3 regions of the Paenibacillus sp. sgz302115 genome follow, and region 3 is predicted to be linked to each of the others. Evidence: predicted binding sites of a transcription regulator. Region 3 holds the regulator's gene; each other region holds the start of a gene.
The links. The regulator Rex, encoded in region 3, represses fermentation and respiration genes when NADH is low (regulators of the CRP and FNR family bind a similar motif). The targets are predictions, from matches to a motif close to TTGTGAAATATTTCACAA.
Positions count from the first base shown of each region.

Region 1 (10,863 bases), on a different contig from region 3:
GGAAATATGCCCTGAATTTTATCAAATGAAAGCGCTTTGAAAACAAATCAAAAAAAACTTTATACTTTGTGAAAGATTTCACTATGCAAGACGAAGAGAATGTGATAAGATAAATGTGTAGAGAAAAACAACCTAAAAATTGACAGGAGGACGAGGGAGATGGCAGTTAAGAACGAAGTCGCCGCCCAAGTGAAACAAACCACCGCTGAAGAGTATGTTCAGACTTTGGTGGATAAAGCAAAGAAAGCTCAAGAAGCTTACATGGCGCTGGATCAAGAGCAAGTTAACACAATCGTTCATGCAATGGCGCTCGCAGGACTCGACAAGCACATGTACCTGGCTAAGCTGGCTGTAGAAGAAACTGGCCGCGGAGTATACGAAGACAAAATTACGAAGAACATCTTCTCAACTGAATATATCTGGCACGGAATTAAATACGACAAAACAGTAGGCGTTGTTGAAGACAACCAATATGACAGCTTCCAAAAGATTGCTGAACCAGTCGGAATCATTATGGGGATCACACCTGTAACGAATCCAACATCCACCACGATGTTTAAAGCACTGATTGCAGCGAAGACACGTAATCCTATTATATTCGGTTTCCATCCATCTGCGCAAGAGTGTAGTGCCGCAGCAGCAAAAATTCTTCATGATGCAGCCGTTAAAGCCGGCGCTCCTGAGAACTGTATCCAATGGATCGAGCTGCCAACGATGGACAAAACAAATGCACTAATGAACAATCCGGACGTTGCGCTTATCCTGGCAACAGGCGGTTCGGCAATGGTAAAAGCAGCTTATAGCTGCGGTAAACCGGCTCTTGGCGTAGGTCCTGGTAACGTGCCTGCCTTCATTGAAAAGAGTGCCGATATTGATCAAGCGGTAACCGACATTATTCTGTCGAAGACTTTTGACAATGGTATGATTTGTGCTTCCGAGCAAGCTGTTATCATTGAAGAAGCCATCTTTGATCAAGTGAAGAAGAAAATGATCGCCAACGGCTGCTACTTTGTAAATAAAGAAGAAGCTGCCAAGCTGACAAGCGGCGCAATGAACGTTGAAAAATGCGCAGTTAACCCGGCAATCGTAGGTCAATCCGCAGTGAAGATCGCTGAAATGTGCGGCATTCAAGTTCCTGCAGGCACTAAGATCCTGGTAGCTGAGCTTGAAGGCGTAGGTACTAAATATCCGCTTTCCGCTGAAAAATTGAGCCCGGTTCTTGCTTGCTACAAAGTTAAGAATGCTGATCAAGGTATCGAACGTGCAGCTCAAATTGTTGAATTTGGCGGTATGGGCCACAGCTCGGCCATCCACTCCAACAACGAAGAAGTAATCATGAAGTTCTCTAACCGTCTGCAGACCGGACGTATTCTCGTCAACTCGCCATCGACTCACGGCGCTATCGGCGATATCTACAATACGAATATCCCTTCATTGACTCTGGGCTGCGGATCTTACGGCCGCAACTCGGTATCGCAGAACGTTACTGCCATCAATCTGATCAACGTGAAAAGGGTGAACCGTCGTACCGTGAATATGCAATGGTTTAAAGTACCTGACAAGATTTACTTCGAAAAAGGCGCTACTCAATACCTGGCTAAAATGCCTGACATCACCCGGGTTGCTATCATCACTGACCCTATGATGGTTAAACTGGGCTATGTAGAAAGAGTTGAACACTATCTGCGTCAACGTCAAACACCTGTAGCCATTGAAGTGTTCTCGGAAGTTGAACCAGATCCATCGACAACTACCGTAGAAAAAGGTACTGCCATGATGAACAGATTCCAACCGGACTGCATCATCGCGCTTGGCGGCGGTTCCCCTATGGATGCTGCAAAAGGCATGTGGTTATTCTATGAACATCCGGACGCTGATTTCAACGGCCTGAAACAAAAATTCATGGATATCCGCAAACGCGTATACAAATTCCCTAAGCTTGGAAACAAAGCGAAATTCGTAGCGATTCCTACAACTTCGGGTACAGGTTCTGAAGTAACTTCTTTCGCGGTTATTACAGACAAAACAACAGCTAACAATACTAAATACCCATTGGCTGATTATGAGCTGACTCCAGACGTTGCAATCATCGACCCTGAGTTTGTATACAGCTTGCCAAAAACTGCTGTTGCCGACACAGGTATGGACGTATTGACACATGCCATCGAAGCTTATGTTTCCGTAATGGCTAGTGACTACACTGACGGTCTGGCTATCAAAGCTATCCAATTGGTATTCCAATACCTTGAAAAATCAGCACTCGAAGGCGATAAACTGGCCCGCGAAAAAATGCATAACGCATCTACACTTGCTGGTATGGCTTTTGCCAATGCATTCCTGGGCATCAACCACAGCTTGGCGCACAAATGGGGCGGTCAATATCACACAGCTCATGGACGCACCAACGCCATCCTGATGCCGCACGTTATCCGTTACAACGCTAAGAAACCTACGAAGTTCGCTTCGTTCCCTAAATATTCGCACTTTGTAGCTGACGAGCGTTATGCGGAAATCGCACGCATCCTGGGATTGCCTGCACGCACAACCGAAGAAGGCGTAACAAGCCTGATCAATGCAATCCGCGATATGAACAAAAAACTCGGCATCGAAGAGTCGTTCCAAGCGCTGGGCTTTGATCCTAAGGACTTCGAATCCCGCGTAGACTATCTGGCTGACCGTGCATTTGAAGACCAATGTACAACTGCCAACCCTAAGCTGCCGCTGGTTTCCGAGCTTGCTGACGTATACCGTAACGCATTCTACGGCAAATTCGAGAACTAATTAGCAATCACTAGATAAACAAATAGTTTATAGGGTAATATGGGACTGGATGTAAGTGACAAATATCACCGAAAGAGTGATATTTGTCACAGTCCATTTCCAGAAAATAAACTAAAATGTTTATATAAACAACGATCCCGGTTATGTAGAAGCTATTGTGAATTTTATTACAACCAACCATATCTTTGGGATCACGAGACACGGGATTAACCTTCAAGCCCGCGATCTCTACAAATATAATAAATATAAATGGAGGGATTTAGCATGTCGGTGATTGAAAAAGATGTACAAGAAGTAAAATCGGGTTGGAGAAGTTTCGTAAAAGGCAAATGGGCTAAGAAAGTCGATGTTAACGAATTTATTTCCAAGAACATCAAGCCTTATGAAGGAAACGAAGATTTCCTCGTAGGTCCTACCAGCAACACAACTGAACTGTGGAAGATTATCTCCCAGCTGAGTAAAGAAGAAAGAGAAAGAGGCGGCGTATGGGATGTTTCCCTGGATACTGTCTCCACTATTACTTCCCACAAACCAGGCTACATCAACAAGGACTTAGAACAAATTGTTGGTGTACAGACTGATGCTCCTTTCAAACGTTCCATTCAACCGTTCGGCGGTATCAAAATGATGATCGATGCCACCAAAGCGTACGGCTTTGAGCTTCCGAACAACATTGTTGAAATGTTCACGAATATCCGCAAAACGCATAACCAAGGCGTATTTGATGCATATACACCAGAAATGAGAGCCGTCCGTAAATCGGGAGTTATCACAGGTCTTCCTGATGCCTACGGCCGCGGACGCATCATCGGCGACTACCGCCGCATTGCTCTGTACGGTATCGATTTCCTGATCAAAGACAAGAAACAACAACAAGCCGAGCTTGAAGTTGATTCCATGACTGAAGAAGTAATCCGTCTGCGTGAAGAGCTGTCCGAGCAAATCCGCGCTCTGGGCGAACTGAAAGAAATGGCAGCGGCACACGGTATGGATATCTCCAAACCGGCTAACAACTTCAAAGAAGCTGCCCAATGGGTGTACTTCGGTTATCTGGCAGCCGTTAAAGAACAAAACGGTGCCGCAATGTCCCTGGGACGTGTATCCTCCTTCCTGGATATCTATGCACAACGTGATTTCGAAGAAGGTACTCTTACTGAAGAACAAGCACAAGAAATCGTTGACCATTTCGTAATGAAACTGCGTATCGTGAAATTCCTGCGTACACCTGACTATAACGAACTGTTCTCTGGTGACCCTACTTGGGTAACTGAGTCCATCGGCGGTATGTCTGAAGACGGAACAACCCGCGTAACTAAGAACAGCTTCCGCTTCCTGCATACCCTGTACAACCTGGGACCAGCTCCAGAACCAAACTTGACTGTTCTGTGGTCTGAAAGACTTCCTGAAGCGTTCAAGAAATACTGTGCTAAGGTTTCCATCGAGACCAGCGCTATCCAATATGAGAATGACGATGTAATGCGTCCATACTGGGGTGAAGATTACGCGATTGCTTGCTGCGTATCCCCAATGCGTATCGGTAAACAAATGCAGTTCTTCGGCGCCCGCGCCAACCTTGCAAAAGCTCTGCTGTATGCAATTAACGGCGGTGTAGATGAGAAATCCGGCGTACAGGTTGGTCCTGAATTCCCGGCAATCACTTCGGAATATCTCGATTACAACGAAGTAATGAAACGCTTCAAACCAATGATGGAGTGGCTGGCTAAGACATATGTTAACACGCTGAACATCATCCACTACATGCATGACAAATATTCCTACGAACGTATCGAAATGGCGCTGCATGACCGCGACATTCTGCGTACGATGGCTTGCGGTATTGCTGGTCTGTCTGTTGCTACTGACTCCCTGAGCGCAATTAAATACGCTAAGGTTAAACCGATCCGCAACGAACAAGGTATCGCAATCGACTTCGAAACCGAAGGTGAATTCCCTTGCTACGGCAACAACGACGATGCTGTTGACAGCATTGCAGTCGAATTGGTTGAAACCTTCATGTCCATGATCCGCAAACACAAAACTTACCGTGATGCTACGCCTACACAATCGGTATTGACCATCACTTCGAACGTTGTATACGGTAAGAAGACAGGTACTACTCCTGATGGACGTAAGAAAGGTGAACCGTTCGCTCCAGGTGCTAACCCAATGCACGGACGCGACAAGAAAGGCGCGCTGGCTTCCCTGAACTCTGTTGCCAAACTGCCTTACTCTGACGCACAAGACGGTATTTCCAATACGTTCTCTATCGTTCCTAAGGCATTGGGTAAAGATGAAGAATCCCGCAAGTCCAACCTGGTATTCATGATGGACGGATACTTCCACAATAACGCTCAGCACTTGAACGTTAACGTATTTAACCGTGAACAACTGATCGACGCTATGGATCACCCAGAAAACTATCCACAATTGACAATCCGTGTATCCGGCTATGCTGTTAACTTCATCAAGCTGACTCGCGAACAACAAATGGACGTTATCAACCGTACATTCCACGGTACAATGTAATACCTAAGCTTACTGCTTAAGCAAAAGGTATACAGTGAAATAGCTGCAAGGTGATACCGCCCTTGTCTCAAGGGCGGTACTCTCTTGTTTGAGATTACTTAAAATTTTAAATTTCGGAAGGATGACATCATATGGCTAACGGACATATACATTCTTTAGAAACCTTTGGAACTGTTGACGGACCAGGTATTCGTTTTGTTCTATTCATGCAGGGCTGCCTGTTGAAATGTCAGTATTGCCATAACCCGGACACCTGGGGGTTGAATGAGGGTAAAGAAATGAGTATCGAAGAGGTACTCGCTGAAATTGAGCCTTATCTGAATTACTACCGCACTTCCGGTGGTGGTCTGACCGTTTCGGGCGGCGAACCTACCCTACAGGCGCATTTTGTGAAGCAATTGTTCACTGAAGTGAAGAAGCGCTGGAATTTGCATACTACTCTTGATACGAACGGCTATAATGAAGGCGATAAAATCAACGATTTACTTGATGTGACTGATTTGGTGCTGCTTGATCTGAAGCATATTGATGATGAGGCGCATATCAAGCTGACGGGTAAATCCAATGAACGTACGCTGAAGCTGGCCCGCTGGCTGTCTGACCACGGCCGTAAGATGTGGGTCCGTCATGTGTATGTACCAGGAATCCATGACCGTGAAGAGGACTTGATCAATTTAGGACGTTTCATTGGAACCTTGAACGGTGTAGAGAAATTCGAAATCCTCCCGTATCATCAGATGGGTATCTATAAATGGGAAGTGCTGGGCAGACCTTATGAGCTTGAAGGAGTGCCTTCGCCAACTGAAGAAGAAGTAGCGCGCGCTTACCGGTTGATCGAAGAAGGACGCAAGCAGACAGCGCTGGTATAATGACCGGGAAGAATAAAGAGCCGTTTCAACAGTAGATTTAGTGCTGTGGGAACGGCTTTTGAACATACTAATAGACCTGAAATGAAATCGTGTTTAGGTTTTGTGACATATCATACCCTATAAACTGTTTTTTAATCGTGGTATTTCGAGTTAATGTTATATAATATCACTCTACCTGTAATTAAATACATATGTATTCGCTTACATTAGAGGTTTTTATCCCTGTTGTAGATGAATCTTAACCTTACCGTTGCTGAACCTGTTTTTTATAATAAGAGTTGTAAGGGAAATCAATATATAGGGAGGGTCACCCAAAATGAAAAAAAGCGTAACTTTGCTGTTATCTCTGCTGTTCGTAAGCTCTGCGGTAATAGCTGGCTGTGGCAATAATAATTCTGCTAACAACAACGGCGGCGCTGTCGCGACTAGCACGGCTGATGCTACGAATGCTGTGGCGACAGAAGAACCAGCAAGCAGCGAGCCCTTCGAAATGACAATCCGTCATACTCAAGTAGGTGCAGACAAACAGAAACGTCTGGCCATTCTGGAGGATGTTGTTGGAAAGGTGCAGGCTGAAGTGCCAGGATTGACCTTTAAGCTTGATGGTGTGGACTCCGATGTAAACCGTAAGGAAAAGCTGCGCGGCGAAATGGCAGCGGGAAATCCGCCGGAAATTTTCGATCTGTTCGGCAGCCCAGACTCCAAAATATATGCTAAGGAAGGCGAATTGCTTGATCTGACACCGATCCTTGAAGAGCTGGGCATCAAAGACAAGTTCTCGAATCTGGACCCGTTCACGTATGAAGGTAAAATCTACGGATTGCCGATTGGCGGCTCGGGTGAAGGGTTCTTCTATAATAAAGAATACTATACCAGCAAAGGCTGGAAGGCTCCGACAACTTTTGCAGAATTGGAAAAGCAACTGGCGGATATCAAAGCCGACGGCAAGGTGCCAATGGCAGGCGCATCCAAGGCCGGATGGGTGCCTTTGATGCTGGCGAACCACCTCTGGTCGCGTTATGCCGGACCGGATGTAACTGCTAAATTTGCCACCGGTGAAGCCAAATGGAGTGATCCGAATGTGGTTAAAGGTTTTGCCAAATACAAGGAATGGGAAGATAAAGGCTATTTCAAAAAAGGCGAGCTTGGATTCGAGTATGCTGAATACACGACCCAGTTCACCAGCGGTGAAGCGATCCTGATGTATGATGGCACTTGGAAGTCCTCTGTCTTCAAGACAGGCCAATCCGGCGAAGGCCTGATCGGCAAGGTTGGTTTCTTCAACATTCCACCTGTGGACGGCGGAGTTGGCGACCAGACGGCGCTCATGCGTGATGTGAACAACGGCTACGGCTTCTCTGCTTCTGCAGGTAAGGATGAACGCCAACTGGCTGCTGTGAAGTCGTTCATCAAAAATATGTACAATGAAGAAATGCAGTTGCGCGGACTGGTTGAGGATGGCGTGCTGCCGGCCATGAAGATTGATCAGGCTGTGTTAAATAAGAATATCACTGACGATCTGATGAGTGAAATTGTGGCTGTTCTGAATAACTCCGAATCTTCGTTCCCGGCCTTCGACTCACTGGTACAGGCGGATGTAACTACTGAAATCAGCAATATCCAGATTCAAAAGCTGATTGGCGGACAGACGACACCTGAGAAAATGGGCGAGGCTCTGCAAAAGGTTCAAGAAGAAGCCAACGCGGCAGTAGAATAAGGAACGGTAATCGGAATGTGCCCTGGCGCTTGCTCCAGGGTGCATTTTTACAATCTGCCCGGAGTTCGCTGATTCTTAAGCAATCGGAGGTAGTCATGAATAAATCACTCAGAAATCCCCTGGTGTTCACTCTATTCGTTGTTCCGGCGTTAATCCTGTTTTTGCTGTTTTTTATTTATCCGATCTTTAGTTCGATCTACTATAGCTTGACCAGTTGGAACGGTGTTTCGGACGCTGTTGCATATACGGGGCTGAGCAATTTTAAAAAGGCCATTCACGATGACCGCTTTTGGGTTTCCGTTAAGAATAACGGCTGGTTTATCTTATTCTCCGTATTCATTCAGGTCCCCCTCATTGTGCTCTTCTCCTTGTTAATTGCCAATGTCAAAAAGCTGAAGGGACTTTATAAGACTGCGGTTTTTATGCCATCTATCATGTCTACGGCGGTTATCGGCATTCTGTGGGGCTTCATTTATGAGCCGAATATTGGTCTTTTTAATAAAGTGTTGGGAGTCTTCGGCATTGACCCGGTATACTGGCTGTCGGATGAACGGTTCGCCATGCTGTCGATTCTAATCACCAACGCCTGGCAGTGGACCGGCTTCTACATTGTAATGGTGTTGGCGGCGATTTTATCCATTCCCGGTGAGCTGGATGAGGCCGCTGCCATTGACGGCGCTACTGGCTTCCAAAGGGCTACACGGATTACTTTGCCGCTGATCGTGCCGATCATTTCCGTTGTTATTATGCTGTCCATCGCGGGAGCTATGAAGGCGGCGGATATTGTCATCGTCATGACGAAGGGCGGACCGGCAGGTTCGACCGAGGTGATGGCTACCTACATGATCAAATATGCAATTACCAACTTTAAATATGGGTACGGGAACGCCATTGCTGTTCTGATCTTTATTTTCACCCTGGTGGTCACGGCGCTTTATCAGCTGCTATTCGCCCGGCGTAATGAAAGGATTGAATACTAATGGCGCGCACTTTGAAAAAAAGCATACCACATGCTGCACTGCTCGGTTATCTCGTAGTTGTGCTGTTTCCGTTTCTGTTCGTGCTGTTCTCTTCAGTGAAGAAGGACAATAATGCGATTGCGCTGAATCCGTTTGGCATTCCGAAGGAATTTGTATTTAACAATTATGTCGAGGCATGGGTCAATGCCAAGATCAGCACGTACTTTTTGAACAGCTTGTATATTTCCGTGCTTTCTTCTGTTGCGTCGATTCTGCTGGCTTCGATGTTCGCCTTTGCGGTTACGCGGATGCGGCAGGGCAAGTGGAATCAGATCCTGTTCTCGCTTGTGGTTATCGGAATGCTGATCCCGAATAATGCGCTGATGCTGCCAATCTATACGATTGTGCGCAAGCTGCACATTCTGAATACGCACTGGGCGCTTATCATACCTTACATTGCCAATGCGATCCCGTTCACGATTATTATTTTGGCGGCATTTATGCGTTCGCTGCCCGGTGAAATTGAAGAAGCTGCAGTTGTGGATGGCTTGAAGGCCCCTGGTATCTTTGCTAGAATTATTGTACCTTTGACAGTTCCCGCCATGGTTACAGTATTCATTGTTAATTTCCTGGGAAATTGGAATGAGTTTTTGCTGGCCAATTATTTTCTTTCGAATGACGAGCTGCGCACGCTTCCGGTGGGAATGGTCCAATTCCGTGATCAGTATCAGATGAATTATGCGCAGATGTCCGCAGGCATTGTCTACAGTGTGCTGCCGGTCGTGATTATTTACGCCATTTTGCAGGAGAAGATTATTGAAGGGGTTACAGCGGGCAGCGTAAAAGGATAATCCTATTCAAGTCAGGGGCACTAGCCGATGAATCTGCGCTACAAGTTGTTTACGGCATTTTTGGGCCTGATTATCATTCCTCTGTTTATTCTTGGCATGATTATGTTTTTTGTAACCTATAATTCAATTGAGAAGAAGTACAGCCAGCAATCTGAGTATTCGCTCAAGGCAATCAGCTACAGTATCTCAAATGTTTTTAAGGACATGGATAATGTGACCGACAATGGAATCGCTACTTCGGTGTTTCATATGGCGCTTAGTGCGGAGGACCCGTCCAAGCAGGATTTGACCGCTGCCGAGCAGCTTAATTTGAATGCCAGTCAGCGCAATTTTCGCAGCTTGTTATACAACCATCCGTCGATCAGTTATGCTTTTCTCTACAATTTTAATGGAAAAGGCAGTTCGGAGATCGTTTCGGTGTTCAATAAGGAGAATTTTCAGACGCTCCCCTATGACAAGTTCAAGGGAAGTGAGCTGTACCAGGAAGTCATGAAGCTGAATGGTGTGCCCAAATGGGTCGCGCCGCACGAATACCCGGAGCTTACAGGAACGGAAGCGGTGTTTACGCAAATCCGGCTGGTGAAGGAGCTGAGTTTTTTTCAGAATATCGGCATTCTGGTGGTGCAGATCAAGAACTGGGAGTTCGAGTCGATCTTCCGCAATCTTAAAATCGGGGACAGCGACCAGAAGGTTTCTTTTATGCTGGTGAATGATGACGGTATGATTCTGTTCGATCCGGACCGCAAGCTGGACGGCCAGGATTTCCATTCTTTTACGGCGAAAAATGTTACTTTTCATAAAGGCTTCCAAAGCTTCAAAACGGTATTCGACGGGGAGAACAGCATTCTCTCGGTCTACCATCTCAAGGACTATCCCTGGAGTCTCGTCTCCATAACCTCTTGGGACTCGTTGTCTCGTGAAGTCACTGTTTTTGCCCGTTGGTTCGTGGTTGTCATCTTTCTGTGCCTGCTCGGCGCAGTGATCTTCAATCTGTTCTTCATGAACCGGATTACGGGCGGTATAGCCGTGATTGTCCGCTTTATGCGGAGGGTCGAGGATGGCGATCTCACTACGCGGGTGGAAGAGAAGGGCGACGACGAAATGACTCTGCTTGCCAAGGGTTTCAATGATCTGATGGACAAAATCAATAGTCTGTTCAA
Region 1 covers NZ_JBVYOK010000020.1:7,538-18,400, reverse strand. Annotated here, with positions in the region: gene adhE (bifunctional acetaldehyde-CoA/alcohol dehydrogenase) at 160-2,781, shown strand; gene pflB (formate C-acetyltransferase) at 3,046-5,307, shown strand; gene pflA (pyruvate formate-lyase-activating protein) at 5,439-6,176, shown strand; gene AC0LWN_RS26155 (extracellular solute-binding protein) at 6,493-7,893, shown strand; gene AC0LWN_RS26150 (carbohydrate ABC transporter permease) at 7,989-8,873, shown strand; gene AC0LWN_RS26145 (carbohydrate ABC transporter permease) at 8,873-9,703, shown strand; gene AC0LWN_RS26140 (cache domain-containing sensor histidine kinase) at 9,731-10,863, shown strand, end outside.
Region 1: the regulator Rex is predicted to act here: its motif matches at 2,937-2,954, upstream of pflB (formate C-acetyltransferase).

Region 2 (10,863 bases), on a different contig from region 3:
CCCTGCAATCCGAGCTTAATGAAGGTTCGCTCGTGACCTTCACACTACCTCTGAGGGAGCAAAGGGGGAGTGAGTCATGAAGGAAAAAGTGAAATCATGGATTCTGGCGCTGCTAGTGTTCGGAAGTCTTGTAGAGAGCTATTACCTGATCTACCGGCTGCCGGGCAGCGATTCGGCGGTCATGTCGGAGAATCTGTATGTGAAGACGGATAACATGGGGCCGGAAGAAAAGGTAGAGAATCTGCTCTATCCCGATAAAATGATCATTCATATGGGGGAGAGCAAGCATACGCTTTTTTATCCAAGCACCACTTTCTATAATCTTATCCTGAACCGCTTGAAAGGACGCAGCTTTGAGAGCTTTCAGCGGCGTTCTGTACAAGATTTCGATTGGGATAAAATTCGTAACGAGAACCCGGGGATTGAGCTGTCCTACGGGGCAGGTATCCCGGTAACGCTGCTGCAGCGGGTGATGCAGTTGTCTCCTGATTCATTGTTTGAAGGGGAGAGCATCGACCGGATTTGGATTTACAATGTTAAAAATGATTCCAAAGCGCATGCCATCTTCTTCAGCACCCGGGGCGATATCGTATATGAAGCAGCCAAAGCCGACCTCACGGTTCAGGACGTGCAGCAGCATGTAGATTTCGGAAAAAATCTCCCTAATTATACGGCCGTGAACGGTGACTATTACGTGCCGGAGGGCAAGGTATCCATGGTTGAGGCGGAGATGCCGTCCGGCATGTACACTATCCAGCAAATGCAGAGCAATCTCTTTTTTGATGCAGGAAGCACCAGATATATCCCGGAGAAAGACGGAACGGAGATTTATACGGACAGCAAACGCAGTCTTCAGGTGGATCAGGAGCAGAACTGGATGAGCTACAGCGATCCGGCGGCCCTTCCAGCCGGGGAAAGCACGCCGGCGAAGGACGCTCTGGAAGCTGTGGACTTTGTCAACCAGCATGGCGGATGGAATGGAACATACCGGCTGGAGGCGACGGAGGAGGGCCGGCAGGAACGCAAGGTTTCTTTTCAGCAGTTCTACGGCGACTCGCCTTACGGTTCTTATCCGATCATTAGCCAGCCACGGCTGAAGTATGGAATCATTAATCTGGAGCTGCAGCAGGGAACGGTATCCTCCTACGAGCGCTCCCTGATGTATGTGCAGGAGGCTAAGGCGGTTAAGCGAATTGTCGATCTGCCGGTAGGAGACAGGCTGCGCAATCAGTTGGCGCAAATCAGCCAGGTTTCGGCGGTAAAGGATTTGACTCCGGCCTATGTGCCTGTCGTGAAGAGAGAATCGCTGCAGCTTCGCCCGGTATGGCGGGTTACATTGGAAGACGGCACTGTGCTTCCGTTGAACTAGGCGTACTAAAAGGGGCAGAAGTGACGGAGGGGAAGTTTGGATACTTACGGAGCGACAGCGACCGGAAGTCCAAACATCCCCGCAGTTACGACCAGGCCCCAAACTTTGAGGAGGGGAAGGTATGGACTGGGGAAGAGCGAAAAATGTAATGATTTACGCCTTTTTGGTGCTGAACCTGCTGCTGTGTTATCAGCTCTGGATTGATCTGCGCGATCAGGCCAGTGCCAACCTGGATTTCACTTCCTTGTCCCAGGAAACACAGGCGGTGATGGAAGAGAAGGCTATCCGGGTGCTGTGCCCGATCCCGGCAGCCACACCGCAGCTTCCGAATATTACGTACCATTACTCCAGCGATGAGCAGAATGATCCTCCGGTTCAATTGAAGGAGCCGGTAGACAGCAAGCTGATCTACTCCTCGTTCACGGAGCTGAGCAGTGCCCTGCAGGGCCAGATCACGGATATTGCTAATTACCGCTTCGATTCACAGGAAAGTGAGGTCGGCAAGTTCGTGCTCCATCCACTGGTCGATAAGAAATATTCGCTGTTCAGAGTCAGGCTGGAGCTGATTAACAGCGACCAGAAAATTGTGGCGTATCGCTGGCCGAAGATTGAGATTGAAGCCGGCAGCGAAGACAAAGCGCAGAAGGTGCTTCCGGCTTCCCAGGCGCTGAGCAGCCTGATTGAGAAATATTTACCGGCGAATTCAGTGGTCAAGGAGATTGAGCTTGGCTACTACGGTGAGCTGTTCAATTCCGAAAGCCAGGTAGCTTCGCCCATGTGGCGGTTCATGCTGGAGAATGGCAACGCCTATTATGTGGATGCCATTAGTGCGGACATAATCAGTCCCAAGACAACAGAGTAGAAGTAGAAGGAGCAGGAGAGAGATGGGAATATCATTTACGGTGCTGTCGAGCGGCTCTACCGGTAACGTAACGGTGGTGCGGAACGGGGAGACCACGCTGATGATCGACGCCGGTCTAAGTGCAAAACGGATTGATGAGCTGCTGGCCATGCGCGAGCTGACGGGCCAGGATATTGATGGAATTCTGGTTACGCACGAGCATTCCGATCATATTAAGGGGCTCGGAGCTATGGCGCGCAAATACGATCTTCCGATCTACGCCAACACCAATACCTGGGGAGCGATAGAGAAGGGAATCGGCAACATTGCTGAACATAACCGCATAATTCTGGAGACTGGGCAGCACAGGGATTTCGGCAGTCTGCGGGTAGAGTCGTTTGCAATTTCGCATGACGCTGCTGAACCGGTGGGCTACAACTTTTATGACGGCAAGGAGAAGCTTTGTGTCGCGACGGATCTTGGTTATGTCAGCGATAAAGTGCGTACAGCGATTTCGGATGCCGATGTCCTTGTGCTGGAAGCCAATCATGATATTGAAATGCTGAGAATGGGACGTTATCCGTGGAACACCAAGCGGCGTATTCTTGGCGACCTGGGCCATTTGTCCAATGAGGCGGCGGGGGCGGCGCTGAGCGAGATTCTTACAGGGCGGACCAAACGCACTTATCTGGCTCACTTGAGCCGGGATCATAATATGATTGATCTTGCGAGGATGTCGGTGCGCGGGGCGATGGAAGACCGGGGCTGTTTTTTCAAAGACAGTGAATTCAGGCTGTGTGATACCTACTATGACCGTCCTACGCCATGGGATAAGGTGAGTCAGTCATAAGCCGGTCCATTTCGGCGATTTTATGCTCCAGCTCTTGGCGTGAGAAGAGCCCTTTATCAATCAGCAGCTCGATCATCGCACTTTGAACTAGAACCAAATGATAATGCTCATCCTTGAGATCACCCAGCTTGCCGATAAATTGCACGAGGTCCATGCTTGTCCCAAAAGATTCCATTTTGCATTCCTCCTTCGATGCTGAATATACACTTTAACTGTAATAAATTTACACAAAATTTACTGCAGAAAAAATACGGAACGGCCGCTGCCTGTGATACAATTGTATAGAACAGATCAGGTGCAAGACAGGATTAGCTGTTTCTACTATTGTAGTCTTTTAAGTTGCAAAATATTCCTCAAAAATACGTAACGATTTATGCTAGGCTGCAAGAATAAGAGAGCCTTTATACTTATAAGCCGCACCTATGCGGCAATGAATCAGTTGAAACCTTTTAGTGCCTCCTGGAGTCTAAGAGATAAAGTAATAAGCTCGGACGTGGTTGCTTGGCGTTCAGGTCTTGAATGCAGTAGCAATAGAGGGGAGAGGGTGTAACGGTGGGACTGTTTGATGATGATTTCTATTCAACGAAAGTGTCGCGGCGCATAAGCAGGGAACATGAGGCCTCCAGTGGAGCTGGCAGCCGTAAATGGGCTGTGCGCAGATCGCGGAGGGGACTAGCAACGTGGCAGGTGGCAATGATCTGCTCCATAGCCAGCGCTGTGATGTCGGTGCTTCTCTTCAGTATGGTCACAGGGCAGTTCACTCATGTGAAAGCCAATTCACCGGCAGTGATAGGTAAGCTCGCTGTAAGCAGCGGCGATCCCTTTGACCGGATTGTTCAGGCGGCCGCTCTAGTGCGTCCTGCGGTAGTAAGCATTATTAATCATAAAGAAGATAACAAGGAACTCAATATCCAAGATCAGTCGGCATTGGGTTCAGGGGTTATATATAAGAAAAACGACGGCAAGGCCTTCATCATCACCAATAATCACGTGATTGATGGCGCAGGCAAGCTGGAAGTGGTTACGGTTGACGGGGAGACCCGCAAGGCGACACTTGTTGGTGCGGATAAAGTAAGCGACATCGCGGTGCTCTCCATAGACGCCAAAGGCATCAATACCATTGCCCAGATTGGCGATTCCTCCAAGCTGCGTTTTGGTGAGACGGTGATCGCCATCGGCAATCCGCTGGGACTCGGGGATTCGCTAACCTCAGGTATTGTCAGCTATACCGAGCGGACCATTCCCGTATCGCTGAACCAGGATGGCGTATATGACTGGGAGCAGGAGGTTATTCAGACCGATGCCGCGATTAATGAGGGCAACAGCGGAGGCGCACTCGTAGATCTGAACGGCAAGGTAATAGGCATCAATACAATGAAGATCTCTGATACAGGTGTGGAAGGCCTCGGCTTTGCCATTCCTGCCAATCATGTGATAGAAACGGCGGATGAACTGACAGCCAAAGGGAAAATAGCCCGTTCGTACTTGGGTGTATATTCCGTTGATCTGAACAATCCTTATGTGCCGCTCGCAGAGGATCAGCGCAAGGAGCTGAACCTGCCGACGAGTGTGAAGGATGGGGTAGTCGTGCTTGATGCTGTAGGTCCAGCAAAGGAAGCGGGACTGCAGCTCAATGATGTCATTACGAAGTTTGACGACCAGCCGATTACATCTACGCTTTCACTGCGGAAATATCTGTATGATCACACTAAGATCGGCGATGAGCTTACAATCACTTTTTACCGCAATGGGGAAATGAAGCAGGTCACTGTGAAGCTTCTTGAGAAGCCGGAGGAATAAAAACGCATCAGGCAGTATATAATGATGAAGCAGTCACATAAAGAGAGGCGGCGAGCCGCCCTTATAATTATTATTTAAGGGCGGCAACCGTTTCTAAGTGAAATACTTAGGGTAAAGGATAGTGAAGGAATTAATTTATATACTTTTTATATGCTGGTAGCCCTTACATTGGGAGAGCAACCTTATTAGGGGAAAAACGGAGAAATTCGGATGAGCCAGCTTGCCTTTGTTAATGAGGTGTGGTAACATGAAAATTAATCATACAATTGATACCTGATTCACGTATTGAAAAGGGCTGTCAACTGAAGCACAACCTTTTTCAATGTGTGAATTTTTTCTTTGTTTGAAGATAAAAAGAACATATTAATTTAAATTTGTGGAGGTAACACACATGCAAACAGGTACAGTTAAATGGTTCAACGCAGAAAAAGGATTCGGATTCATCGAAGTTGAAGGCGGAAGCGACGTATTCGTTCACTTCAGCGCAATCACTGGCGAAGGCTTCAAAACTTTGGATGAAGGCCAACGCGTTGAATTCAACGTTGTTCAAGGCAACCGTGGACCACAAGCCGAAAACGTTGTAAAACTGTAATAATAGAAGGAACCGTCCCGCTTGTGAAAGCTGGGACGGTCTTTTTTTAGAATGATAAGGAGTAACAATCCTTATATTCTCAATGAAACGGTTGCCGTCCTTAGAATAAAGGGCGGCAACGCCGTTTTTACTTGTCTGGATTCTCGGGCTTGTTACATAAAGGAAGGGAGGAACGGCAATGAACTACCGGAAGAAGCCTTTGGAGGAAGTACCGGAGGAAAATACTGAAATATGGGCCTGTACCAACGATGGATGTAACGGATGGATGAGGGATAATTTCGCATTTGAGCATGCGCCTTCCTGCCGTCTCTGCAACTCTCCGATGGAGCGTTCCATGAAAATGCTGCCACAATTGCTTAATTCGAATGGCGATCTTAAATCGCTGAAGAAGGGCACTTCCATTAGCTAATGAGCACCTTTATGAGTCAAGCTTTCTCTATAGAATGATGCACACATCCAAGACGGTAAAACCGTCTTATTTTTTTTGCTTTATGAACGTAATATTGTGATATTTGTCACAAATTTATTGATTTTTAGGCCGAAACAGGGTGTATAATGTGATTAATATCACACTTAAGGTGTTAGATTTTTGACAGAATATATGTAATGAATGGGGAGAAGGAAGGGGAGAAATATGGATACAGTAATACTGTCGCGTATACAATTTGCGTCGACGACGATTTTTCATTATTTCTTTGTACCGGTGTCAATTGGACTTGCGCTCTTGATTGCAATCATGGAGACGATGTATGTCAGAAAAGGCAATGACGAGTACAAAAGAATGGCGCAGTTCTGGGGGAAGCTTTTCCTCATTAACTTTGCCGTAGGTGTAGTAACAGGAATCCTGCAGGAGTTTCAGTTCGGAATGAACTGGTCCGATTATTCACGCTTTGTCGGTGATGTGTTTGGAGCTCCGCTGGCCATTGAAGCGCTGCTGGCCTTCTTTCTGGAGTCTACATTTATCGGATTGTGGATTTTTGGCTGGGACAAGGTTCCGAAGAAGGTTCACTGTCTCGCTATTTGGCTGGTAGCCCTGGGAACGATGTTATCGGCATTCTGGATTCTGGCCGCGAACTCTTTTATGCAGCATCCGGTCGGCTTTGCCATTAACAATGGCCGAGCTGAAATGAATGATTTCTTCGCCCTCATTACGAACGGACAATTGTTGGTGGAATTCCCGCATACGGTGCTCGCCGCTTACGCTACAGGCGCATTCCTGGTAACGGGTATCAGTGCGTATAAGCTGCTGAAGAAGCAGGATGTTTCTTTTTTCAGAAAATCGTTTGAAATTGCTGCTATTGTCGGGGTTGTATCCTCGTTTGGCGTAGCCATTGCGGGTCATGCTCAAGCGCAGTATCTCGTAGAGACTCAACCGATGAAAATGGCTGCTACAGAAGCGCTTTGGGATGACAGTGGAGATCCTGCGGCGTGGACGGTCTACGCAAACATTGATCCTGATAATAAAGTAAGCACACACGAGATTAAGGTTCCGTATATGCTAAGCTTTCTCTCCTACAGCAAGTTCTCCGGATCTCTTAAAGGTATGAATACGCTGCAGGCAGAGTATGAGCAGAAGTACGGACCTGGGGATTATATCCCGCCTGTACGCACAACGTTCTGGAGCTTCCGGATCATGGTTGCCGCAGGTACGGCGATGATCGGGCTTGGAGTCTATGCGATCTACCTGATGTGGCGCAAGAAGATGGAACGTCCGAATACCTGGTTCATGCGCTTAATGCTCTGGGGGCTGCTGCTTCCGCCAATCGCTAATGTGTCGGGCTGGATCATGACTGAAATCGGGCGTCAGCCTTGGACGGTATTTGGACTCATGACCACAGCGGATAGTGTGTCTCCTAATGTTACGGCTGGTCAGGTGCTGTTCTCGGTCATTTCCTTTACGGCAATTTACGCCATACTGGGAGCTGTGCTGGTTGGACTGTTCATCAAAGTGATCAAAAAAGGCCCTTATGCCATGGATAACGATCACGGTGACTCGCATGATCCATACACGAAGGAGGGATCGCATGCTTTCTCTTAATGAATTATGGTTTGTGCTGATTGCGGTATTATTTATCGGATTCTTCTTTTTGGAAGGCTTTGATTTCGGCGTAGGGATGGAAACCCAGTTTTTGGCCAAAAATGATACGGAGCGCCGGGTGCTGATCAACTCCATTGGCCCCTTCTGGGATGCGAATGAGGTGTGGCTGCTTACGGGTGCGGGCGCGATGTTCGCGGCTTTCCCTAACTGGTATGCAACACTGTTCAGCGGCTTCTACATTCCGTTTGTCTTCGCTCTGCTTGCGCTGATTGCCCGTGGTGTCGCTTTTGAATTCAGGGGCAAACGTGATTCGCTGGCTTGGAAAAGAACCTGGGATGCCTGCATCTTCTTCGGCAGCTTCCTTCCGCCATTCCTGCTCGCCGTAGTGTTCGCCAGCTTCATCAAAGGGCTGCCGATTGACGGCGACATGCAGATGCATGCCGGCTTCTTCGATATCGTCAACGTCTATACGGTAGTGGCAGGACTTACGGTTGTGCTGCTCTGTCTTGTGCATGGCCTAATGTTCACGACACTCCGTACGGTTGGCGATCTTCAAGAACGGGCGCGCAAGCTGGCACAGAAGCTGCTGTTCCCGCTGGCGGCTCTGCTGGTTGCCTTTGTAGCTATGACATATTACATGACTGATGTATTTGAACAACGCGGGGGACTTTTGCTCGTAGTTATCATTCTTGGAATTGCTGCTTACGTGCTGTCCGGCTATTTCATGAGCAAGAAGAGAGATGGCTGGGCGTTTGGAATGACCGGAGCGGTTATGGCCTTGTCGGTGCTCTCCATCTTCGTCGGATTGTTCCCGCGTGTAATGATCAGCTCAATTGATGCGGCATTTAGCTTGACGATTACCAATGCTGCGTCGGGCCATTATTCACTGAAGGTAATGACGATTGTGGCGCTGTCGCTGCTGCCGTTCGTGCTAGGTTATCAGATCTGGAGTTATTTTATCTTCCACAAACGGGTTCACGAGAAGGAGCATCTTGAATACTAATGGATAAAAATTTGCTTAGGGTTGCAGGAGTTAAGCCGGTCTTTCTGATCGTAGGCTTCCTTACCCTGGTGCAAAGCCTGTCCATCCTTCTGCTGGCGAAATCGCTGGCAGAAGTTGTCTCTGCGCTGTTTGCGGGAGAACCGCTGAAGGAACAAGGGGCTAAAGCGCTCTTGTTCCTTCTTGCGTTTCTGGTGCGCCACGCCTGTGCGCTGCTGATGAGCCGTGTGTCTTACCGTTTCGCGGAAGCCACCGGCAGCAGCATGCGGAGACAAACGATGGATAAGCTGTTCCAGCTGGGGCCGAGGCTGGCGGGCGACCGGGGAACCGGGGATTTGGTCACGCTTGTGCTTGAAGGAGTTGCGAAGTTCAGAACGTACATGGAGCTGATCATCCCGCGAATGGTAGGAATGGCGGTAACGCCGGCCCTGCTGCTGGTGTACGTCTATACCCTGGATACATCAAGCGGTGTCATTCTCACCTTGACGATGCCGATTATTATTGTCTTTATGATACTGATCGGAATGACGGCGCGCAAGCAGATGGACCGCCAATTGAAGTCGTACCGCACGCTGTCTAATCATTTTGTGGATTCGCTGCGCGGTCTGGAGACACTCAAGTTTCTTGGGCGCAGCCGCAGCCACAGCGAGAGTATTGCCGCTGTCAGCGACCGCTACCGCTTGGCCACCATGCGCACGCTGCGCGTAGCTTTTTTGTCTTCATTCGCGATGGATTTCTTCACCATGCTGTCCGTCGCATCGGTAGCAGTGAGCCTGGGGTTGCGTCTTGTTAACGAACAAATGACACTGGTCACGGGATTGACGATTCTGATTCTCGCACCGGAATATTTCCTGCCGGTCCGGCTGGTCGGGGCGGACTTCCACGCTACACTGGACGGCAAGGAAGCGGGAGAAGCGATGAGGAGCATTATTGACCGGAAGGCTGTCCAGGCTGAGATGCTGGAGGCGGATGGTGCTGAAGGCTCCAAGGCTGCTGCATCCAGAGCTGCCGTATTCAATTGGCAGAAGGACAGTGTGCTTGCGCTTCATCAGGTGGGCGTGAAATATGAAGAAGACGGCGTTGCTTCGCTGAACGAAGTGAATCTGGAGTTCAAAGGTTATGCCAAAATCGGCATTATCGGAGAGAGCGGAGCTGGCAAGTCTACACTGGTAGATATTCTGGGCGGCTTTCTGCATCCTACCTCCGGCACGATTGAGTTGAACGGTAACCGGGTCAGTGCGCTTACAGATGAGGAATGGCGCAAGATGACCTCTTATATTCCGCAGCGGCCTTATATTTTCAGCGGTACGCTAGCGGATAATGTTCGTTTTTATTACCCTGAAGCGACGAATGAAGCTGTTGCAGGGGTTATTGCTGCCGCAGGACTATCGAAGCTGGCTGACTCCCTGCCGAATGGGCTGGATGAAATGATCGGCGGCGGCGGCCGTTCGCTAAGCGGCGGACAGGAGCAGCGTGTAGCGCTGGCCCGCGCACTGCTGAGCAGCCGTCCGGTAATGCTGCTGGATGAGCCGACCGCCCATCTCGACATTGAGACAGAATATGAGCTGAAGGAAACGATGCTGCCTCTTTTTGAAGGGAAGCTGGTATTTCTCGCTACCCACCGGCTACACTGGATGGTCGATATGGATCTCATTGTCGTTATGCAGCAGGGGCAGGTCGCCGAGGTTGGCACCCATCGCGAACTTGTGGCCCGCAAAGGGGTCTATTATGACCTTATTCAAAGCCAATTGGAGGGAATCCATTGAAACGTGAAGGATGGTTTGCTCCCTATTTTCATACGTACTTCTGGCGGTTCCTGCTGATTATTGCCTTGGGTGCGCTGACGATTTTCTCAGCCTCCTCCCTGATGTACACCTCGGGGTTCCTGATCTCGAAAGCATCCATACCGCCGGAAAATATTCTGATGATCTATGTGCCGATTGTTGGCGTACGTACCTTCGGAACGAGCCGGGCGGTAATCCACTATGTGGAGCGCCTCGTCTCCCATGATACGATCCTGCGGATTCTCTCCAGGATGCGCATCCGGCTGTACAATATTCTGGAACCGCAGGCGCTGTTCCTCTCCTCGCGCTTCCGTACCGGGGATATTCTCGGCATGCTGGCCGATGACATAGAATATCTGCAGAATGTGTACCTGCGCACCGTATTCCCCAGCATCATTGCCCTTCTGATCTATGCCACCGCGATTATTTCGCTGGGCACATTCGATGTGGCGTTTGCCCTGCTGATGGGGCTGTACATGCTGGTGCTGGTTGTTGTGCTGCCGCTGGTTTCCCTGCTGCTGACGCGCTCGCGCCAGCGGCAGGTGAAGCAGGAGCGCAACCGGCTCTACCAGAAGCTGACCGATGCCGT
Region 2 covers NZ_JBVYOK010000022.1:38,775-49,637, reverse strand. Annotated here, with positions in the region: gene walK (cell wall metabolism sensor histidine kinase WalK) at 1-80, shown strand, start outside; gene AC0LWN_RS27205 (YycH family regulatory protein) at 77-1,369, shown strand; gene yycI (two-component system regulatory protein YycI) at 1,491-2,231, shown strand; gene AC0LWN_RS27195 (MBL fold metallo-hydrolase) at 2,254-3,060, shown strand; gene AC0LWN_RS27190 (hypothetical protein) at 3,029-3,235, opposite strand; gene AC0LWN_RS27185 (S1C family serine protease) at 3,613-4,860, shown strand; gene AC0LWN_RS27180 (cold-shock protein) at 5,252-5,452, shown strand; gene AC0LWN_RS27175 (cold-shock protein) at 5,631-5,861, shown strand; gene AC0LWN_RS27170 (cytochrome ubiquinol oxidase subunit I) at 6,087-7,490, shown strand; gene cydB (cytochrome d ubiquinol oxidase subunit II) at 7,477-8,493, shown strand; gene cydD (thiol reductant ABC exporter subunit CydD) at 8,493-10,256, shown strand; gene cydC (thiol reductant ABC exporter subunit CydC) at 10,253-10,863, shown strand, end outside.
Region 2: the regulator Rex is predicted to act here: its motif matches at 5,956-5,973, upstream of AC0LWN_RS27170 (cytochrome ubiquinol oxidase subunit I).

Region 3 (10,863 bases):
TCGCATGGTCGAACTGTACTCCGAATACACAGTTTTTCAGGAATTACCTTCATAACTGTATTTCACGGTTACGTTGGATTCTGCTCTGAGCCGTAAGGACCGAGACAGAAGGGACGATCGCGAGTGACTCTTTTTTGCCCTTCGGACCTTTTTAGCGGACCATGCTAAAAGGTTTTTTTGTTGCGCGTTTACGCGTGTATTAATCGCGAAAAGGGGAATGGGAGCAAATGGCTGACAAGAATGCGCTGAACATTGTGAAAATGAGAAAAATGAAAAATGATGGTGTGCCGCTGAGCATGCTGACCGCTTATGATTATCCTTCGGCCCTGCTGGCTGAAGAGGCGGGTATTGACATCATTCTGGTCGGTGACTCACTTGGGAATGTAGTGCTTGGCTATGATACTACTTTGCCTGTGACGCTAGAGGATATGGTGTACCATACCCGTTCGGTGAAGCGCGGAGCGCCGAATACTTTTATCGTAACGGATATGCCTTTTATGACCTATCACGGCAGCATTGACGAGACTTTGCGCGGCGTGCGCAGACTGATGCAGGAAGGACAGGCCCATGCCGTCAAAATGGAGGGCGGTCAGGAAATTTGCGCCACGGTAGCAGCCGTTGTCGCTGCCGGCGTGCCTGTGCTGGGCCATATCGGCCTTACCCCGCAGTCGGTTAATATGATCGGCGGGTACCGTATTCAAGGCAAGGATGCCAAAGATGCACAGCGGCTGATGGACGAAGCCAAGGCGCTTGAAGCAGCCGGAGCATTCGGGATTGTGCTGGAGCTGGTTACCGAAGAGGTGGCAGAGGCGATTTCCAAGGCTGTCAGCATTCCGACCATCGGGATTGGCGCAGGCCGGTATTGTGACGGACAGGTGCTGGTCTTCCATGATCTGCTGCGCTATGCTTCGCCTTACAGGGAGAAACGTTTTGTCAAAACCTATGCAGATGTGGGCAGCCTAATCCGTGAGGGGATCAGCAGCTATGTCCGGGAAGTGAAGGACCGCTCATTCCCGGCGGAGAGCCATGTTTTTAACGCTGAAGAGCACGTGCTGGAATCTTTATACGGCGCTGCGGGAAAAGGAGCGAAATAAAATGAGAGTAGTCAGAACCACTAAGGAATTGCGCGAAGCGCTGGAATATATGCGTATGGGAGGACATACCCCAATCGGATTTGTGCCGACGATGGGTTATCTGCATGAAGGCCATGCCAGCCTGATCCGCCGGGCGGGTGAAATGAGCAGCACCGTAGTGATGAGCATTTTTGTCAATCCGCTGCAATTCGGACCAAACGAGGATTTCGCCTCCTATCCTCGCGATGAGCGCCGTGATCTGGAGCTGGCTGAGCGTGAAGGGGCCGACATCGTGTTCATTCCCAGTGTGGAAGAGATGTATCCGCAGCCCATTCTCACTAAAGTATCGGTAAGCGCGCTTACCACCCAATTGTGCGGAGCTTCACGCCCGGGACATTTTGACGGTGTGACTACAGTCGTTAGCAAGCTGTTCAATCTGGTTCAGCCTGATTATGCCTTTTTTGGACTCAAAGATGCTCAACAGGTAGCGGTGCTGCGCCGGATGGTGTCTGATCTCAATATGAATGTGGAAATCATCGCCTGTCCGATTGTCCGGGAAGGGGATGGGCTTGCGCTCAGCTCCCGGAATGTCTATTTGAGCGGTGAGGAGCGCAATCAGGCACTTGTGCTGTCCCGCTCGCTTCGCGATACACGGCAGGCAATTGAGGAAGGCAAGGTCAAAACCGCAGATGAAGCGCGGCAAATGCTGGCATCGGTTATTTTGTCTTCGCCGCTTGCGGTCATTGACTATGTAGAGATTTTAACCTTTCCGGGCCTTGAAGCTCTGGAAGGCGGATCACTAATCAGCGATGCTGAGGGAGAGATCATTATGGCGCTTGCCGTGAAGTTTGGCAGAACCCGCCTGATTGATAATAATGTATTTACACCCAAGGAGGTTCACGCCCTTGTTTAGACATATGATGAAATCCAAAATCCACCGTGCCACTGTCACCGAAGCCAACCTGAATTACGTGGGCAGCATTACAATCGACGAGGACCTGATGGAAGCCGCCGATTTGCTGGAAAATGAAAAGGTGCAGATTGTTGACAACAACAATGGCTCCCGCCTGGAAACCTACGTGATTCCCGGTCCGCGCGGCAGCGGCGTGATCTGCCTGAACGGCGCTGCTGCACGTCTTGTGCAGCCCGGTGACACAGTGATCATCATCTCCTATGCCATGCTGTCCTCCGAGGAGCTGGCGGCCCATAAGCCGACGGTGGTCTTCGTGGATGCGGACAACAAGCCGGTCAAGCTGGCGGATCATGAGGTTCATGCCACAATTGCCTAACAGCTCAGCCATGTAATCAATGGCAGGGATGAAGCGGCCCGCTCCTGCGAAAAATGAAGGCAGGCAAGCTTAAGCTGATTTCATTTTCAGTAAGGGTGGGATGCTCCATGTTTCAACATTTATTTGCTGAGATGAACAAGATGCTTCAGGAAATCGCCGAAGACTTTCCTGCAGCGGAGGGTGCCCGCAGAAATGATCTTTTATGCAAATACAACATGCTGCACAGGCTGTCCGATGAAGTGATGGACGAGTGGCTGGCCTTTGCCGAGAAGCTGAGCCAATTCCGTGAAAGTGCGGATTTCTCAGCTCCTCCCGTGGAGGAGCCGCAAGCGGAAGCTCCCGAGCTGGCGATGGACTCCTTTGTCCGTGGACAGGGGTACTACAAGCTTCTGATGTACCGCAAATGCATTGACCAATTTAAGGAAGTCATTGCGCGGTATCCTGACAGTCTGGCGGCACGTTTGTATTTGGCGATGGCGTATTTGCAGGAGGGCGGGTATGATGCTGCCTGGGATCATCTGGACCACATGCTGGCCTTGATCCGTGAACGGAAGCTGAAGGCCATGATTTACAACGCGATGGGCTGCATCAGGGCCTCTCAGGAGCGCTTCAATGAAGCTCAGGAGCTGTTTGTCCTTTCCTTGCATCATGACCCCTTGCTCCGTGAGCCAAACGTCAATTTGGAGGTTTGCCGCAGGCGGGGAGGGAAGCTTGAGTTCGGAAATCAGCTGGTTTCGCTTTTGTAAAAATATAAGAAAGTATAAGTTTCACGCTATACTTTAGCCTTATATTTCTCGCTGAAACGGATGCCGTCCTTTTAAGGACGGCACAGACGTTTCCACTTGTCATTGTACATCCATATTGGGCGGTGCATCCAGCTTGGCTAGGGGGTGCATCGCCTTTTTTCGTAACTTCTGTTATGCTGATAAGGAGTCTCAAGTGAAAGGGAATTGAACTTATAATGAAATTTGCCGTGCTTGATTTTGAAACTACAGGAACCCAATCCGTGGGTGAGATCATCCAGGTTGGCCTTGCCATTATAGAAGAAGACCGGTCCATCTCCAGGGTTTACGGTTCCTATGTCAAGCCAGGAGCGCCGATACCTCCTTTTATTACAGGCCTGACCGGGATAACGGACAGCGATGTGCAGGATGCGCCGGAGCTGGACGAGATGATGATGGAGCTTGTGCCGCTGCTCGACGATGTCGTGCTGGTGGGCCATAATGTGGCGTTTGACTTTCACTTTTTACAGAGTGCGCTGGACCGGTGCGGGTATTTGCCGTTTCAGGGCCGGATTCTGGATACCATTGATTTTCTCAAAATTTGTTTTCCATCTCTGACCACGTATCAGCTTGGGGCGGTTAGCGCTCATTTCGGGCTTACCCATGAGCGTCCGCACCAGGCGGACAGTGATGCGCTGGCTACCGCGTTAGTGCTGCTGAGATGCCTGGAGGAGCTGTACAGCCTGCCTCTCTTGACCATTCAGCGCCTGAATGAGCTGTTCGCAGATGAGGATAGTGATCTGGCCTGGTTTTTTGACGGGCTGCAGCGGGAGCGGGAAATGGAGACCTTCCAGCCGGAAGGCGATCTTACCCTGTATCGTCAGCTTGCGCTGGCGGTAGGGGACTGGACGGAACTGGCGCCTCCCAGAGAGGCAGGAACCGGCAATCCTCTGCAGAATATTACCTTTAAGGAATATATGGAAGAGGTGACCAAGAGGCTCAAGGATACCTTGCCCCAATACGAAAGCCGTGAAGCCCAGGAGATTATGATTGGTGAAGTCATGGCGGCGCTTGAGGGCGACAAGCATCTGCTGATTGAGGCGGGAACCGGAACCGGCAAATCGCTTGGTTATCTGCTCCCGGCCATTTATCACAGTGTCCGCACAGACCAAAAGGTTATGGTCAGCACGCATACCATCAACCTTCAGGACCAGTTGCGTGAGCGCGACATCCCTCTGTTGACGAGTGTCGTGCCGTTTCCGTTTAAGGCAGCGATCTTCAAGGGCAGGGGGCACTATTTGTGTCTGCGCAAGTTTGAACATAAAATTAATAAAAAGGATTTCACAAGCGCCCGCGAAGAAGTGCTGACTGCGGCTCAAATGATCGTATGGCTGACCCAAACGGAGTCTGGCGACGATGAGGAGCTGAATTTGAACGGACGCAATGGTGATTTCTGGGAGACGGTGGCAAGCGACACAGATTCGTGTCTTGGGCGCTCCTGCCCCTGGTTCCGCAAATGCTATTATCACAGGGCCAAGCATGAAGCAGGCATCGCCGATGTCGTCGTAACCAATCACTCCAAGCTGTTCGCGGATGTCAAGGCCGGCCACCAGCTTCTTCCAGCCTATGAGCATCTCGTTATTGATGAAGCCCATCATCTGGAGGATATCGCGGGCAAGCATCTGGGGATGCAAATGAAATATTTCACTGTTGCCCATACGCTCACGCGCCTGTATAAGGACAGCAAGAGCGGCCAGCTCCCGGTACTGCGTCAAATGCTGCAGTCGTCAGGCAGTGAGCAGGCGGCGGAATGGAGCAGTGTAATCGACAGAATCTATCCCGATCTGCTCACAGTGAAGGAATCCTGGGACATGCTCAGCGATAAGCTGTTCGGCCTTCTGCCGGAGCGCAGCGATGCTGCAGCGGGCGAAGCGGGACAACTCGTTACACGCCTCCTGCCTGGCAGCAAACCGAAGGCGTGGGAGGAATTGGCCCAGATTGAGAACACCTTCAATCTCAGTCTCAGCGAAATTATCCGCAAAGGCGACAAGATGCTCAGCGAGATGCGTGATACGGAGAGCCAGTCCACTTCGGACAGTCTGGTAACGGATATCGGCGGATTGTTCAAGGATTTGGCTTCTATTCGCGAGCAGGTCCGGTTCTTTATGAATCTGAACGACGAGAATAATGTCTACTGGATGGAAGGCAGCAGCAATTACCGTGGCAAATCACTCCAGCTGTATGCCGTTCCGGTGGATGTCAGCGCCCAGCTCAAGGAGCTGTTTTTCGATAAAAAGAAAAGCATTGTGCTGACCTCCGCCACCCTCTCTGTAGATAAATCCTTCCAGTTCATGATTGATAATCTTGGACTTGCCGGGTCTGCAGAGGAAGGGCGTCTGATGACAGCCCTGCTTCCCTCACCGTTCAAGTACCGGGAGCAGGCGCTGCTGGTCATCCCGCGCGATTTTCCAAGTGTCAAAGGCAGTGTGGGCGATGCCCGGTTTGTAGATAAGCTGGTGCATTCGCTGGCCGAAGCTGCGGTGGCTACCCGGGGCCGCATGCTGGTGCTGTTCACTTCCTACAAAATGCTCCGCCAGGTTTATGACCCGCTGAAGGAGGCGCTCTCCTCAGAGGATATCAGCGTACTGGGGCAGGGCGTAGAGGGCGGCAGCCGCAGCAAGCTGATCCGGCGTTTTCAGGACAGCGCCGCTTCTGTACTGCTTGGGACGAGCAGCTTTTGGGAAGGTGTGGATATTCCGGGCGAGGCGCTGACCTGTCTGGCTATCGTCAGATTGCCCTTCCAGCCGCCAAACCATCCGCTTGCGGAGGCCAAGGCGGAGCTGCTGCAGGCGCAGAAGAAGAATCCTTTTATGAAGCTGTCTGTCCCGCAGGCGGTGATCCGGTTCAAACAGGGCTTTGGGCGGCTGGTACGTACTGCGCAGGACCGCGGCATCGTAATTGTATATGATACCAGAGTTATTGAATCTTATTATGGAAAGTACTTCCTGTATTCGCTGCCCGGACCCAAGATGGAGCATATGCTGACTGACCAGATGGTTCCGCGGATTGCCGAATGGCTTGAGGACGGCGGCGTTTCTTGAAGTTTTTTGAACCAGCTATAGTTTTTTTATAATATTCGGATTTGCTTGTACATTCCGTCCTTTAGCAGCCAGCTCAGTATGGGAGGCTAAAGGACGGCCCTATACTTACGAAGCACTAACAAAACTTAAACCAATGCTTACGAAGTGAGTTTGTACGAAGAATACCAAGGAAGCATCGCTATACAAACTTTGAGGAGGAGAAAATATGAAATCAGATAAAATATCGGAGGCCGTCGTTCGCAGACTCCCTGTGTACCTGCGATTCCTGAACGATCTCCAGAAGCGTGAAATTCCCACTGTCTCTTCTCAGGAGCTGGGGCAGAAGCTTGATCTTAATCCGGCGCAGATCCGCAAGGATTTGGCCTATTTTGGTGATTTTGGCAGAAAAGGCATCGGTTATGATGTGTCTTATTTGATCGAGAAAATCCGCCATATTCTAAAGCTGGACCAGCAAATTAACGTGGCGCTTGTGGGTGCCGGTAATCTTGGACACGCTTTATCAAATTACAATGCTTACTTGAAGGACACCATGAAAATCACCGCTGTATTTGATTCCTATGCACCCAAGGTAGGGCAGATGATCAACTCCCTTACCGTACAGCCGATGGAAGAGCTGGGCAGCACGATTCGTGAACAGGGAATCCGTATCGGAATCATCACGGTGCCTGACAGTGAAGCTCAGAACGTGGCCGACATTCTGATAGACTCAGGCATTGAAGCGATCCTGAATTTTGCACCGGTTATTTTGAAGACCCCGGCCAATATTCGCGTTCACGCCGCTGATTTTACAACTGATTTGCAGAGCTTGGCTTATTATTTGCATGACGGAAAGGACGAAGTGGAAGATGAGCAGCAATAAGACAGTAATTATCAACGGACGTTTTCTGGTTCCGGGAACGGATGAGCCGGTGCTGAGCGGTTATATGACCATAGAAAATGATCTTATCACTTACATAGGGGAAGAGAAGCCAGCCCTTGAAGCTGGCACACAGACTATAGACGGCAGCCGTCTGCTGTTTATGCCGGGTCTTGTGAATACACATGGGCACACGGCAATGTCGCTGCTGCGCGGTTATGGGGATGATATGGTTCTTCAGAGCTGGCTGCAGGAAAAGATGTGGCCGATGGAAGAAAAATTCACCGGAGAGGATGTCTACTGGGGAACCTCCCTGTCTGTGCTGGAGATGCTTAAGGGCGGGACAACAACCTTCCTGGACATGTATGATCATATGGACCGGGTCGCTGAGGTTACGGAACTGTCGGGTATCCGTGCGGTGCTGATGCGCGGCGTAATCGGCCTGTGCCCGGAAGAAGTGCAGAACCATAAGCTGGCTGAAGCGGTTGCTTTTGCCCGTAATTGGCATGGCAAAGCGGACGGAAGAATTACTACAATGATTTCGCCGCATGCGCCTTACACCTGCCCTCCGGACTTTTTCGTAAAATTCGTGCAGGCGGCTCATGATCTGGACCTGCCGATGCATACGCATATGTCGGAGACACGGCGCGAAGTGGAGCAGAATGCCGCGGATTACGGCCTGCGTCCGGTAGCACATCTGGAGAAACTTGGCATGTTCACACGCCCGTCCCTTGTCGCTCACGGTGTGCATTTGAACGATGAGGAGATCGAGATCCTTGCCCGCTACAACGTCGGTGTATCCCATAATCCGGGCAGCAACCTGAAGCTGGCCAGCGGGGTTGCCCGGGTACCGGAGCTGCTGCGTGCGGGTGTTAAGGTCTCTCTCGGAACCGATGGGGCAGCAAGCAACAACAATCTGGATATGTTCGAGGAGATGCGTCTGGCTGCACTGATCCACAAGGGCGTCAGCGGCGATCCGACAGCGGTTCCGGCCCCGGAAGCGCTGCTGATGGCGACCGAATACGGCGCGCAGTCGATTTTCCTGAACAATGTAGGCCGGCTTGCCCCTGGAATGAAGGCTGACTTCATTGCCGTTGATATTGATCAGCCGCATTTGCTTCCGCATTCTGACCTGCTCTCACATGTGGTGTATTCGGCCAGTGCGAAGGATGTGGCACATGTCTGGGTAGACGGCAAGCAGGTTGTGAAGAACGGAGAGTGCCTGACGCTGGACGAGGAGCAAATCCGCCGCAAGGCGCAGATGACCTTTGAAGGACTCCTGAAGCGCTAAATTAGCGCGACATGAGCAATTATATGGAGAGGGAGCTGTACTTTGAAGAAAAGGAGAAAATGGCTTCTGCTGGGAATATTCCTGTTTCTGCTCCTTCTGTTCGGATTAAGCCAGTTCTATGCTTACATTATGAAGGACCAGTGGAACGAACGCAGCGCAGCCCGGGATATCGCCAAAGCAAGGGCCGGCTTGACAGAGGTAACCAAGGCCCAAAAATCGGTCTGGGATGAAAATTCAGTGTATTGGGTGCTGACGGGCACAAATGACGCCGGAAAGCAGCTTATGGTCTGGGTCCGCTTTACCGTGGACGGCAAACCGGCCGGAGGCGACAACGGTGTGTATGCCGAAGAGGTGGACAAAGGAACCTCCGAGAAGCAGATCCGCTCGATTATAGCTTCGGAGCTTCCCGGGAGTACGATTAAGCGGCTGCTGCCGGGAGTGTACAACGGGGAATATGCCTGGCAGCTTTTTTATAAGCAGGACGGACGTTATTATTACAAGTTTTACCGTTTTTCCGACGGCAGTGCGATCGGTGATGGCTACAGCTTGCCGAATAGATAGAAAGGCGTGAACATATGAACAGCGGGTGAGACAGTATTCTGTCTGCCCGCTGTTTTGCGTTTTTTTACGATAGCGCAGCTTTTGATATATCTATTGAGGCAGGGCTGTCCTTTTTATTGTTCACTAGCTACCCTCCAGTTGACTCCATCTGCTTAAGTTACTCTGATTGTCGCTATCCCACAGAATTACACAACATTTGTGGTGATTAAGTCTTTTGAGCGCTTCATGTCTACCGTTTCCATCACTAACAATCAATTTTCCTTCACGGTGCTGAACGATTAAGGGAGGGTATTCCCAGCCCTTCTGAAGTAAATCAGATAATATTCCAACCCGTAATTCCCAATCCGCTAACGGATTATGATATTCCATGTCCTCTTCAGGACCGCAACATCTTTGAAGCTCATTTATTGGCAGTTGTACGGGACCAAGCCAATACCTTTTTTGAAGTTTCAAACCATCAGAGAAAGGAATATTATTTCCGCTCGTTCTCAGAAAAAGATGCACCCATTCTTCGGTACATCCAATTTTGGAAAATTGAATGGCTTCTTCTAAAGTGAATTTCATAGACAACATTGTGTTCTCCCCTTTACCTTTCTGATATATTCCAAGATTAACATCTCTGGCAACAAAAATGTATTTTGTACGCTTCATGCCTTCGTGTGTCATACAAAATCAAATCCAATATGGGGTAAGCCTGAGAGAAAGACCAGAAATTAGTATCGAAAATTTTAAATATATTCACACTTTTCTGCGAAATCGTATATACACCTGTGATATACTACTTCTTGTATTGAGACAAGCTTAATAGCATGTCAGTCTCGGATTAGCTTTTGACACGCTACCCAACCTTGAGAGGAGGACGTTACTTGAAACTACGTCTAATGCCTGTACTGCTAACGTCTCTGCTGTCTGCTGCACTGCTGTTTGGCGGCTGGTATGCCTATCGTCAGTTCGCTGTTCAGGAGCCGCTGCAAAAAATTGTGTCATCCTATGAGGGAGTCAAGGATTCCCGTATTTCTATAAATCGCAACGAAGTTACTTTGAAGCTTGATCTCAAGCCGGGAACTAAATTGCGTGAGTTGGTGCAGTATGTATCAACTGAAGGCAAAGCGGCCATTAACGGCCGGACCCTGAAGCTTGATGTGGATCAGCACTCAAATGCCTTGCTGGATGAATATTGGGATAGTGCGATGTTCTCAGTCGCTGAAGCGATGGAGAGCCATAAATATACTTTGATACCTGCCAAGCTGGATGGACTTAAGGCCCAGTATTCCAAATACAGCGGTGTGACGGCAACAACCGAAATCGACGACAACAACGTTTATGTGAGCCTGAGCGACGGCAAAGAAAGCAAGTTTATTATTCTGCCACGCATTGCGGCAACGATGGGAGTGTGGAATAATGCCTAAGTTCTGGAAAGAGATCTTAGCCGGATTTGTTCCTGTACTGCTGATTTTTATGGCTTTTATCGGGATTAATATTTTTCCGGTCATTATCGCGGCGGGCATGGTCGGCGCTCTGCTGCTGATTGCCCATCTGCGCGGCGGAATGACGGTTAGCGCCGGAGGCGATAAGAAGCGGAAGAAGAATGGTCCCGCGAAGCTGACCTTTGAAGAAATCGGCGGACAGGACAATGCGAAGCAGGAGCTGCGTGAAGCGCTGGACTTCCTGATCCGGCATGAAGAAATCAGTAAATTCGGCATCCGCCCGCTAAAAGGAATTCTGCTCACAGGCCCTCCCGGGACCGGTAAGACCCTGATGGCCAAAGCAGCAGCCCATTATACCAACTCCGTATTTGTGGCCGCATCAGGCAGTGAATTCGTTGAGATGTACGTTGGTGTCGGTGCCGGACGTATCCGCGATTTGTTCAAGGATGCCCGGGCCCGCGCCCTCAAAGAAAATAAACAAAGCGCAATTATTTTCATAGATGAAATTGATGTAATCGGCGGCAAGCGTGAAGGCGGACAGCA
Region 3 covers NZ_JBVYOK010000021.1:88,643-99,505, reverse strand. Annotated here, with positions in the region: gene panB (3-methyl-2-oxobutanoate hydroxymethyltransferase) at 228-1,094, shown strand; gene panC (pantoate--beta-alanine ligase) at 1,096-1,986, shown strand; gene panD (aspartate 1-decarboxylase) at 1,979-2,362, shown strand; gene AC0LWN_RS26970 (tetratricopeptide repeat protein) at 2,470-3,108, shown strand; gene dinG (ATP-dependent DNA helicase DinG) at 3,324-6,185, shown strand; gene AC0LWN_RS26960 (redox-sensing transcriptional repressor Rex) at 6,391-7,044, shown strand; gene AC0LWN_RS26955 (amidohydrolase) at 7,031-8,332, shown strand; gene AC0LWN_RS26950 (cell wall elongation regulator TseB-like domain-containing protein) at 8,375-8,893, shown strand; gene AC0LWN_RS26945 (ParB N-terminal domain-containing protein) at 9,017-9,466, opposite strand; gene AC0LWN_RS26940 (hypothetical protein) at 9,760-10,302, shown strand; gene AC0LWN_RS26935 (AAA family ATPase) at 10,295-10,863, shown strand, end outside.